Regions from separate parts of the Paraburkholderia caledonica genome, predicted to be linked through region 3. Evidence: riboswitches for the same ligand, from Rfam matches in the RefSeq annotation. Region 3 holds a riboswitch; each other region holds the start of a gene.
What was found. Region 3 has a riboswitch for cobalamin ahead of H281_RS0100695 (TonB-dependent receptor domain-containing protein). Riboswitches for the same ligand answer to the same signal wherever they lie in the genome.

Region 1 (3,269 bases), on a different contig from region 3:
CGAAACCGCCGCCATAGGCATGCTCGGCGGCGAGTTCTGCAAGATGCTCGCTCATCATCTTGCGCGGCACCGGGTTGATCGCCGGTTCGCCGACGGCGAGCGTCAACCCCGCACGCGTCACCGTGCCCACGCCCGGCCCGGCGCGGAACACCACACCTGGCTCAGGGACCAGACGCACGCGCGCGAACACCACGGCGCCGTGCGTGACATCGGGATCGTCGCCGGCATCCTTGATCGTGCCGGCTTCGGCGCCGTCATCGGTCAACCGGCAGAACACGAGCGGCATCGGCACATGCTGGCCCTTGGGCAACACGATTTCGGCCACCTCGCTGACCACACCCGCGAGCAGCAGACGCGCGGCCGCCAGCGACGTGGCGGTTGCACAACTGCCGGTCGTGTAGCCGCTGCGCAGCGGTGCGGGTTGTTCAGGCGTTTCGTCGCGCATGAGCGTCACGCCGATGAAGCAGCGTTGAGGTTATCGGCAACACTATGGACGCCGTTGGCAGCGCAACGCTTCACTACATCGTACAAGGTGATCGGCAGCGCTTGCCGCCACGTATCGAAGCCACCGAGCGGCTGAGCGTCCGCAAGCGCGATTCGCGTGAGCGTTCCGCCATGTTTGTCACGCCATGCGGCAAGCGCCGCCTCGCCTTGCAGCGTGACCGCGTTCGCGACCAGCCGGCCGCCGTCGCGCAAATTGTCCCAGCACGTTTCGAGCACGCCGGGCACCGTCACGCCGCCGCCAATGAACACCGCGTGCGGCGCGGCCAACCCTTCGAGCGCTTGCGGCGCGCGGGCCGCTACGAGTTGCAAGCCCGGCACGCCCAACGCATCGCGATTGTGCTCGATGAAGCGCTGACGCTCCGCGTGCCCTTCGATGGCGATCGCCCGGCAAGTCGGATGCGCGCGCATCCACTCGATGCCGATCGAGCCGCTGCCCGCACCCACGTCCCACAACAATTCGCCGGGCGTCGGTGCGAGTCGCGCGAGCGTGATCGCTCGCACATCGCGTTTGGTGAGCTGGCCGTCGTTACGGAACGCGTCGTCGGGCAGGCCGCAGGTGAGCGGCAGGCGCGGCGCGCCTTCGGTCGCGCGGCATTCGAGCGCGACCAGGTTCAACGCGGCGACATCGCCCGGGGACCATTGATCCGCGCGGCCGTCGATGCGGCGCTCGTCGTCGCCGCCAAGATGTTCGAACACGGTCATCCGCGTTGCGCCGAAACCTCGCGCGCTCAGCAGATCGGCAAGCGCGGCGGGTGTGCGCTCGTCCGCGCTCAGCACGAACACGCGTGCGCGGTCATGCAAATAAGCGTTCAGCGTGGGCAACGGCCGCCCAACCACCGACACCGTGGCCACATCCTGCAACGGCCAGCCGAGCCGCGCCGCCGCGAGCGATAACGACGACGGCGCGGGCAACACGCGCAGTTCGCTGGCCGGCAACTGCCGAGCCAGCGTCGCGCCGACGCCGAACAGCATCGGATCGCCGCTCGCCAGCACGCACACCGAACCGCCGCGCTCGGCCAGAAGCGGCGCGAGATCGAATGGGCGCGGCCACTCGGCGCGCCGCGCGGCCAGCCGCGCGGGCAACATCGACAGATGACGTTCGCCGCCGTAAATCACCGACGCCTCGAGCAACGCACGCCGTGCGGGCCGCCCCAAACCGGCGAAGCCGTCGTCGCCAATGCCCACTACCGTCAGCCACGCCGACATGCACCCTTCCTCATTTTGTATCTCAAACAATGCACTGCGCCACGCCGGTCAAAGCGTCCAGCCTCGTTGTGCTATCCGAAAAAAGGCATAATACAGCCGCCGGTGCCCTTCGGGGCCTAACAGGGAACACAGCGGGAAGATTGCCGCTGTGGCTGCCCCCGCAACTGTATGCAGCGAGTCCGCCTGCGCTTGGCGCCACTGGTTCAACCGGGAAGGCCGCAGCGGACGACGACCTGCCAGCCAGGAGACCTGCCGGCCAGACTGTTCGTGCCAGCCAACATCGGGCGGGGTGTACCGATGCCGCAGCAATGCCGTTTTGACCGCTTGCTCGGGCCGTCGCGCGACGCTAACCCGGTGTCCGTCTTGAATCCAGCTTCGCCCTCCACTGTCTTGCCCGACGCGGCATCTGCGCTGCGGCCCTCGGCGTGTCCGGGCCTGCTGCGGATCGTGGCGGCGCGCGACGGCGGTATTTGTCGGATCAAGCTGCCAGGCGGCGAATTGAGCGCGGCTCAGGCCGAGGCGATCGCCAACGCGAGCGCGCAGCATACGGCGGGTGTGATCGAACTGACGAATCGCGCGAATCTGCAATTGCGCGGTGTTCGGGCCGGCCATGAAGCTGCGCTGGTCGCCAAGCTGATCGATGCGGGGCTCGGACCGGGCGCTGCAAGCGGCTCTGAAAGAATGGGCGATAGAGCGCCGACCGATTCCGCCGAAGACGATCACGGTCACGATCGAAAAGCGCACGCCCTCGATGCCGCCGCCGCTGACGACGTGCGCAACGTCATGATCAGCCCCGCTGCCGGACGCGACCCGTGCGCACTGTTCGACACCAGACCTCTGTGCACCGCCCTTCTCACGCTGCTGCAAAGTGAACCGCGTTTTGCGGCGCTATCGCCGAAATTCGCGTTATTGCTCGACGGCGGCGAGCGGCTCGCGAGAGTGGACCACCCGCATGACGTGTGGCTCGCGGCAGCACAAGATTCGGCCGGTGCGGTGCGCTTCGTGTTCGGGCTCGCGGGCTGCACGACCGTGGATGCAAACGCGAGCGCAAACACGCACATCGGCGGGAAGTCGCCATCGTCATCAGGCAACGCTGCGAACTCGTCCGAAAGATCGCATGCGGATGCGACAGGCGCGTTGGCCTCGGTGCTGCCGTCGCAAGTTCCGGCGCTCGTGCGCGCGCTGCTGCATACGTTTCTAGATCTTGCCGCTGCCGACGCCACGCGTATGCGTCATCTGCTCGACACCCATTCGGCGGACGCGATATTGCAGCATGCGCAAACCTACGTGGATTTTCCACTGACACGCGACGCGAAGCTCGGCGACTGGCGTCGCAGCACGACCGCCGATGCCTCGCTGCGCCTCGGCGCACATGCGCAACGCGCCGCGGATACATGGCATGCCGGCGGTCAACCGCCGCTCGGCCGTATCGATGCGACCACGCTGCACGGCCTCGCCGCGCTCGCGCAACAACATGGCGACGGCACGCTGCGCATCACGCCGTGGCAAAGCGTGCTGCTGCCCGATATCCGGACGCTCTCAGTGCCCGTTGTGCTTGC
Region 2 (3,269 bases), on a different contig from region 3:
GCGAAATAGCGTTTCAACGCGAGGATTTGCCGCCGGTAGCGCAGTGCGTTCTGCGACAGCAGGCGCAACTCGGACAGACTGTCGAGCACGATCCGCACAGGCTTGATCTCGTCGACCTGCTGGATGACGTTTCGCACCGTTTCGCCGAGTTCGACCTCGGCCGGATGCAGCACCGTCTGCTCGAATTGCGGATCCAGACCTTCGTCGGAGACCAGTTCCAGGATGTGGAACTGGCTCAAATCCCAGCCATGGCTGTCAGCTACCGAGATGAGCTCTGACCGCGTCTCGGACAGCGTAATGTACAGACCTGCCTGACCTTCCTCAGCGCCCTGAAGTAAAAATTGCAACGCCAGGGTGGTTTTACCCGTTCCCGGCGCGCCCTCCACCAGGTACATGCGGTGCGGGGTGAGGCCGCCTCCCAGGATGTTATCGATTCCCTCGATTCCTGAGCAAAGGCGGGTAGGCTTGTGAGTGGCAGCGTCTTTTGACATAGCGTGGTTATAGCATCGAATAATTGGCCTGGTCCGTCAGCCGGTATCGCCAGAATGCAAGTTGCATGCCTATTGCGAAAAGGCCGTGGTTGTCGCGTGTGCGGCGGCGGAAAAGCGTGATCAGCGCCGTGTTAGTTTGTGTGGGCGGCGGCTGTCTGTATCGGACGAATAAGCCTTGGTTGTTCCGGCAAAGTCACGACGACGTCGGCCGCCATGTCCAGCCCCGTCGTTGAGAGCGCTGCAGTTCGACGACCGCGAGCGGTGGGATTTCAATCCGCGAAAACACCGCTGGCGATGTGCCCAACACATGGACGATCGCCGCGCGGACCAGCGGCGCATGCGTCACGGCGACCACATCGTGGACAGCCTGCGACGCGCTATCTGGCGCGACGTCTATTGCGTCAAGCCATTTGCCGATCCGCTGCACCACCTGGCTGAACGATTCGCCGCCGTGAGGGGCGGCGTCGGGGTCGTGTGTCCAGGCTGCCAGTGCGTCGGGCGCTTGCGCGGCGAGATCGTTGAGGCGTTGGCCGCGCCACTGGCCGTAGTCAACATCCGAAAGCGCGGTGTCCACCTTCGCAGCGAGGCCGAGCGCCAAGGCCGTTTCGCGCGCGCAGGCGGCGGGGCTGACGAATGCGATTGCATTGTCGGCAAACGACAGGCGCGCTCGCGCTGCTTGCGCTTCGCCGAGGCCGCGGGCGTCGAGCGGATCGTCGGCGGGAAAGCGGCCCGCGCGCATGGCCGGGGTCGGCGCATGGCTGACCAGTAACAGCCGCAGGTTCATTTTTGAGTTCCCGTCAATATGCGCTCGTGTCGCTGTGTGATAGCTGGCGCGGAAGTTTAGCGCGTAGAATAGCCGCACTGCGAAGCGCGGAAGCCGGTGAAAGCCCGGCGCGGTCGCGCCACTGTAATCGGCATCACAAGCCGAAAGCCAGACCTGAGCTTCGCATCATTCCTCTGCAATCGACTACGGGGCGCGCTACCCCAGGAGATGTCCATCATGACTGAAGCTGTTTTCGATTCCGCCGGCCAGCCCGCCATTCAGCCCACGCCGATTCCGTTGCGTGAACTGCTGCCTTGGGCCGTGTTCGGAGGATTGCTGCTGCTGCTCGCGCTGTATTTCGTCGGTGCGGAACAGGGCGCCACGTCTTTAGTGCCTGGCATGTACGTGCATGAGTTCGTGCACGACGGCCGCCATCTGCTCGGCTTTCCCTGCCACTAACGGAGCAGAACATGGTCGGTAAGTTGTTGTTGCGCGGGATGCTTGCAGGCATCGCCGCGGGGCTGCTCACGTTCGCGTTTGCGCGAGTGGCGGGCGAGCCGCAGGTCAATCAGGCGATAGCCTTCGAAGAGAATGCCGGGGACGGAGCCGGCGCAATGCATGAGCATGAGCACGCCGGTGCGGCTGCGGGTGCGGACGCGCACGAGCAAGCGCATGAGCAGGAGTTGGTCAGTCGCGATACGCAAGCCGGATTGGGATTGCTGACCGGCGTAGTGACCTACGGTGCGGCATTCGGCGGACTGTTCTCTCTGGTGTTTGCCTATGCGTACGGGCGGGTGGGGGCGATGAGCGCGCGTGCGTTGTCGGCGTGGCTTGCCCTCGGCGCTTTCGTCGCACTGGTGATCGTTCCCAACATCAAGTATCCGGCGAACCCGCCAGCGGTCGGCGACCCGGAGACAATCGGAACGCGCACGGGCCTGTTTTTTCTGATGATCGCCATCTCGCTGACCGCGATGGTTTTTTCGCTAAAGGTCCGGCGCCGCGCGGCGATGAAACTTGGCGCATGGAACGGCTCGATCGTGGCCGGACTTGTGTTCATCGCCATCATTGCCGCGGTGCAGATGTCGATGCCTGTGATCGACGAAACGCCGGCCGGTTTTCCCGCGGCGCTGCTGTGGAAGTTCCGTGTGGCTGCACTCGGCATGCAGGCGATCATGTGGGCGACGATCGGGCTACTGTTCGGCGCGATCGTCGAGCGGAGTTCGTTCATGCGTGTCGGGAATCGGACAGCGACCCGGTCGGCTTGAGGTCTTCTGTCGGCTTGCGTTGAGCGGCTGGCTGCGTGAGTTGGTTAAGGCTGTGGGTGTTGAGCGCGCGCGGTGGTATGACACGGGCTGGAAAGTATCAGATGTGATTTTTTGGCCCCGTCACCGCCGCCAATCGCGAGCACGCTCAACAACTACATATTGACCACGCCATCGGACGACGACGCCATCGCATCATGAAAAATAACTCCCAACGTATGCCTCTGTCCCGATCTCAAACGGCTCACTCCGTGCCGCAAATTCACGCGATATACACCACGCGTGCCTTGCACCGGCCGATGATGAACCGCGAACACCACGGCATCTCCCTTGCGCAGCGGCACGACTTCCGCGCGTGACTGCATTCGCGGACGCTGCTCGGTCATCACGAATTCGCCGCCGGTGAAATCCTCGCCGGGTTCCGACAGCAGAATTGCAACCTGTAGCGGAAACACGTGCTCGCCGTAAAGATCCTGATGCAGACAGTTATAGTCGTCGGTCATGTACTGCAGCATTAGGGGTGTCGGGCGCGTCTGGCCCGCAGCGTGGCAGCGTTCGATAAACTCGGCGTGTGCGCCCGGATAGCGAATGCCGATGTCCATCACCTCGTTCCAACGATTCGCCACCGGCACGAGATGCGGATACAACTCGCGGCGCAACTGTGCGATCAGCGGCGGCAACGGATACGAGAAATACTTGTATTCGCCACGGCCGAAGCCATGCCGCGCCATCACTACGCGACTGCGGTACAAG
Region 3 (3,269 bases):
TCAAGGAATATATGACCTTGGCGAACCAGGCAGGGAAGCTAAACCGATGAAGCTAAAACCATTCAGGTGAAACGTTTGCCGAGTGTGCTCGTGCATGCTCTCACGCGCTTTGCTCAGCTGCTACGTGTGCCACCTGGTTGAATCTGCAGCCGACCCGAAGACCGGCCACTTCTACTTCCAGACACGTTGCAAACTTGCTGCTTACTGCATGGTGTACTGCTCGATCACAGTACCCAGTTGTTCGTTCATTTGATGCATTGTACGCCTGATTTCTTCAGCGGGAAATGCTTCTCCGTGACGCACGCTCGATTGCAGCTTAAGCAGTTCCGATGCCAGCGACAGCGCGGCCATGACAGCAATACGATCCGTGCCGCGCACGTTACTGTTATTGCGGATCTTCGACATTTCGGCGTCGACTCGTGCGACTGCTTCAAGCAGCGCGCCTTCCGTTTCCGGCGAGCAGGCGAGACGATAGGGCACGCCGAGAATCGATACTTCGATCTGCTTGGTGGTCATGCATTTTCTCCATGGCGAGTGGCGTCGCTCTCCGCTTCGACTTCATGCTGAGCGGGCTCGAGCAGATCGAGCTGGTTGTCCGGCTCGTTGTGCCCGCGAGCGCGCGGCAATTTTTCGAGGATCGCATTGAGCCGCACTTGAGCGTCGTCGATCTTGGCCGACAGCGCGTCGCACTCCGCTTGCAGTGCATCGCGTTCCTCGCGAACCATGGCAAGTTCCGTGCGCGTGGCTTCTGCCTCGGCGCGCGACTGGGCGAGCTGCTCTTCAAGCGCAACGCGCGCTTCGTTGTGGCGCTGGCTGATCGCTATCAGCTTGCCGATATTCTGTGAGAGTGTTTCGAGTTCGGTGAGCATGTGCTGCGTCCTCTAAAGACCTCGCATTTTAGCGCGGAATGCCGCACGTTCCGACATTTGTCTCGTTTCGAGACGTAACAACACCGCTTTATGCAGGCTTTTTTCGACTGAAGATGAAAAAGTACTCGTGTGTCACAGATCGCGTCGGACAATACTCTGCTCCTGTCCGAATCATCGCTGTCGTGACCCGCATTCTTGACTGGCCCCGAGGCCGCTCATACACTGGCCGCACTCTGGTGCCCGCGCGCGCAATTCATTGCGCGTGCAGTTAAACGGGAAGCAGGGCGCGCCGTTCACCTGAACGCGCGAACCTGCGCTGCCCCCGCAACGGTAAGCGACCGCATTCGCTTTGCACTTCGTGCTTTGCAGTTCGCGTTTGCAGTTCGATCCCCATCGCGTGTTCCAGTTCAACATGCGAGTGTGCCACTGCGCGTCACGCGTGGGAAGGCGGGATCGAGCGTCGTCAGCCCGGATACCGGCCAGAGGGAGAGGCGCGCGCCCGCGAAATGAAGTCAAAAGCGCTCGCGCCTCGTTACGCGACGGCCTGCGGGGAAGCGGGCCGCGCACGCCATCCACGGGAAACTTCACTCATGCTGTCCCCTATCGCCCGCGCGGCGCTGCTCGCATTTGCAGGGCTGCCGCAGCTCGCGCATGCGCAAGCCGCCGACAGTTCGCCTGCGCCGTCGGTTGCAGTCGCACCGGTCGCGCCTGTTGCTACGAGCGCTGTATCCGTCGCTATCGCCGAATCATCACCTGCTGTTTTGTCGCCCGTCGTCGTCACCGCCGAGCGCGGACCTCAAGCGCTCGCCGACACGATTCCGCAAACGTCGCTATTCGATCAGCAGGACATTGCCGACACCACCGCAACCGATCTGCCGGGTCTGCTGCAACTCGCGCCCGGCGCGCAAATCTCGCGCACAGGTGGCCCCGGTTCGACAGCAAGCCTGTATCTGCGCGGCGCGTCGTCGACGCAATCGCTGATTCTCATTGACGGTGTGCGCGTCGATTCCGTGAGTCTCGGCACCGCGCAAATCGCGCAGATTCCGCTCGATCAGGTCGACCACGTCGAAGTAGTGAATGGCAACGTGTCGGCCTTGTATGGCTCGGGCGCGATCGGAGGCGTGGTTCAGGTGTTCACGAAAGACGGCGGCGATCATCCGCCGCGTTTCAATTTTTCCGTGGGCTACGGCAGCTACCACACGCAGACGCAACAGGTGGGCGCGAACGGCGCGTTGGATAAGGACGGCCGCACGACCTTCAACATCTCGCTCGCGCGTTCGAAAGACGACGGTTTTTCCGCGCTCAATCCTCGTGAGGCGCCGAATGCGAACCCCAATGCGAACGGCTATCTGAACGAGAGCATCTCCGCTTCGCTGCGCCATAAGTTCACCGACAACTGGGACGCGGGCGTCCGCTATCTGCAGTCGAACGGCAACAACAGCTACGACAATGCGTACGGCGAGCCGACCGATCTGAACAATCTGTACACGAAAGTGCGTCAGTTGTCCGCCTTCGCTAACGGCAAGCTAACGGACTGGTGGACCACGCACTTCATCGTTGCGCAAGGCGACGACCGCAGCGTGTCGAACACCAACGGTCTGTATAACGGCCGCTTCGACACCGACAATCGACAGTACACCTGGCAAAGCGATTTCGCGCTGGCCGCGCAGCAGAAACTGCAGGTCGGCTACGAGCATCTGGACCAGAGTCTCGACTCCGATACATTTGCCGCGCCCACTCGTCATGTCGACTCGGGCTTCGCCGGTTATACGGCACGCTTCGGGCGCAACCAGATACAGGCTAACCTGCGGCGCGACCAGTACTCCGATTTCGGCGGAGCGAACAGTTACTATCTCGGCTATGGCTTCGACATCACGTCGCGCTGGAAGCTAAGCGCAAGCTATTCCTGTTCGTTTCGCGCACCGAGCTTCGACGATCTGTACTATCCGCTGAGCGGTAATCCGTCCATTCAGCCGGAGCGCAGTCATTCGATCGAAGCAGCGTTGCAGTACGCATCCAATGCGCTCGGTGTGATGCGTTTGAGTGCTTTCCAGACGCGTTATTCGAATCTGATCGACTATGAACAGGTGACGCCGGGGATCTATCTGGCCGAAAACGTGGGCCATGCAAAAGTGCAAGGACTCGAAGGATCGTGGAGCGGACGTGTAGGCAAGACCGATGTGCGCGCGTCGGTGACGCTGCAAAATCCGGTCGACCTCGACAACGATACCGACCTCGTGCGGCGAGCGCGGCGTTTCGCGTCGCTGACGGTGAATCGCAGTATTGCAGGATGGCGCGTGGGCGGTGAGTGGATCGTGAGCGGTCCGCGCGAAGACAGCAGCGGCAAGCTCGGCGGCTACGGTGTCGTCAACCTGGCAGCGCGCTACAACGTCACGAAGG

Region 1: another riboswitch for cobalamin. It lies ahead of H281_RS0114765 (oxidoreductase); the one in region 3 lies ahead of H281_RS0100695 (TonB-dependent receptor domain-containing protein).
Region 2: another riboswitch for cobalamin. It lies ahead of H281_RS0120035 (CbtB domain-containing protein); the one in region 3 lies ahead of H281_RS0100695 (TonB-dependent receptor domain-containing protein).

What each region holds. Positions count from the first base shown of each region.
Region 1 covers NZ_KB911037.1:454,084-457,352, forward strand. Annotated here, with positions in the region: gene H281_RS0114755 (cobalt-precorrin-5B (C(1))-methyltransferase) at 1-445, opposite strand, end outside; gene H281_RS34665 (bifunctional cobalt-precorrin-7 (C(5))-methyltransferase/cobalt-precorrin-6B (C(15))-methyltransferase) at 451-1,710, opposite strand; cobalamin riboswitch at 1,796-1,981, shown strand; gene H281_RS0114765 (oxidoreductase) at 2,065-3,269, shown strand, end outside.
Region 2 covers NZ_KB911039.1:421,407-424,675, forward strand. Annotated here, with positions in the region: gene H281_RS0120025 (ATPase domain-containing protein) at 1-491, opposite strand, end outside; gene H281_RS0120030 (histidine phosphatase family protein) at 685-1,275, opposite strand; adenosylcobalamin (AdoCbl) riboswitch at 1,354-1,440, shown strand; gene H281_RS0120035 (CbtB domain-containing protein) at 1,492-1,713, shown strand; gene H281_RS0120040 (CbtA family protein) at 1,725-2,519, shown strand; gene H281_RS0120045 (2OG-Fe(II) oxygenase) at 2,672-3,269, opposite strand, start outside.
Region 3 covers NZ_KB911034.1:139,548-142,816, forward strand. Annotated here, with positions in the region: RNA gene ssrS (6S RNA) at 1-39, opposite strand, end outside; gene H281_RS0100685 (cell division protein ZapA) at 202-516, opposite strand; gene H281_RS0100690 (ATPase) at 513-869, opposite strand; cobalamin riboswitch at 1,087-1,367, shown strand; gene H281_RS0100695 (TonB-dependent receptor domain-containing protein) at 1,460-3,269, shown strand, end outside.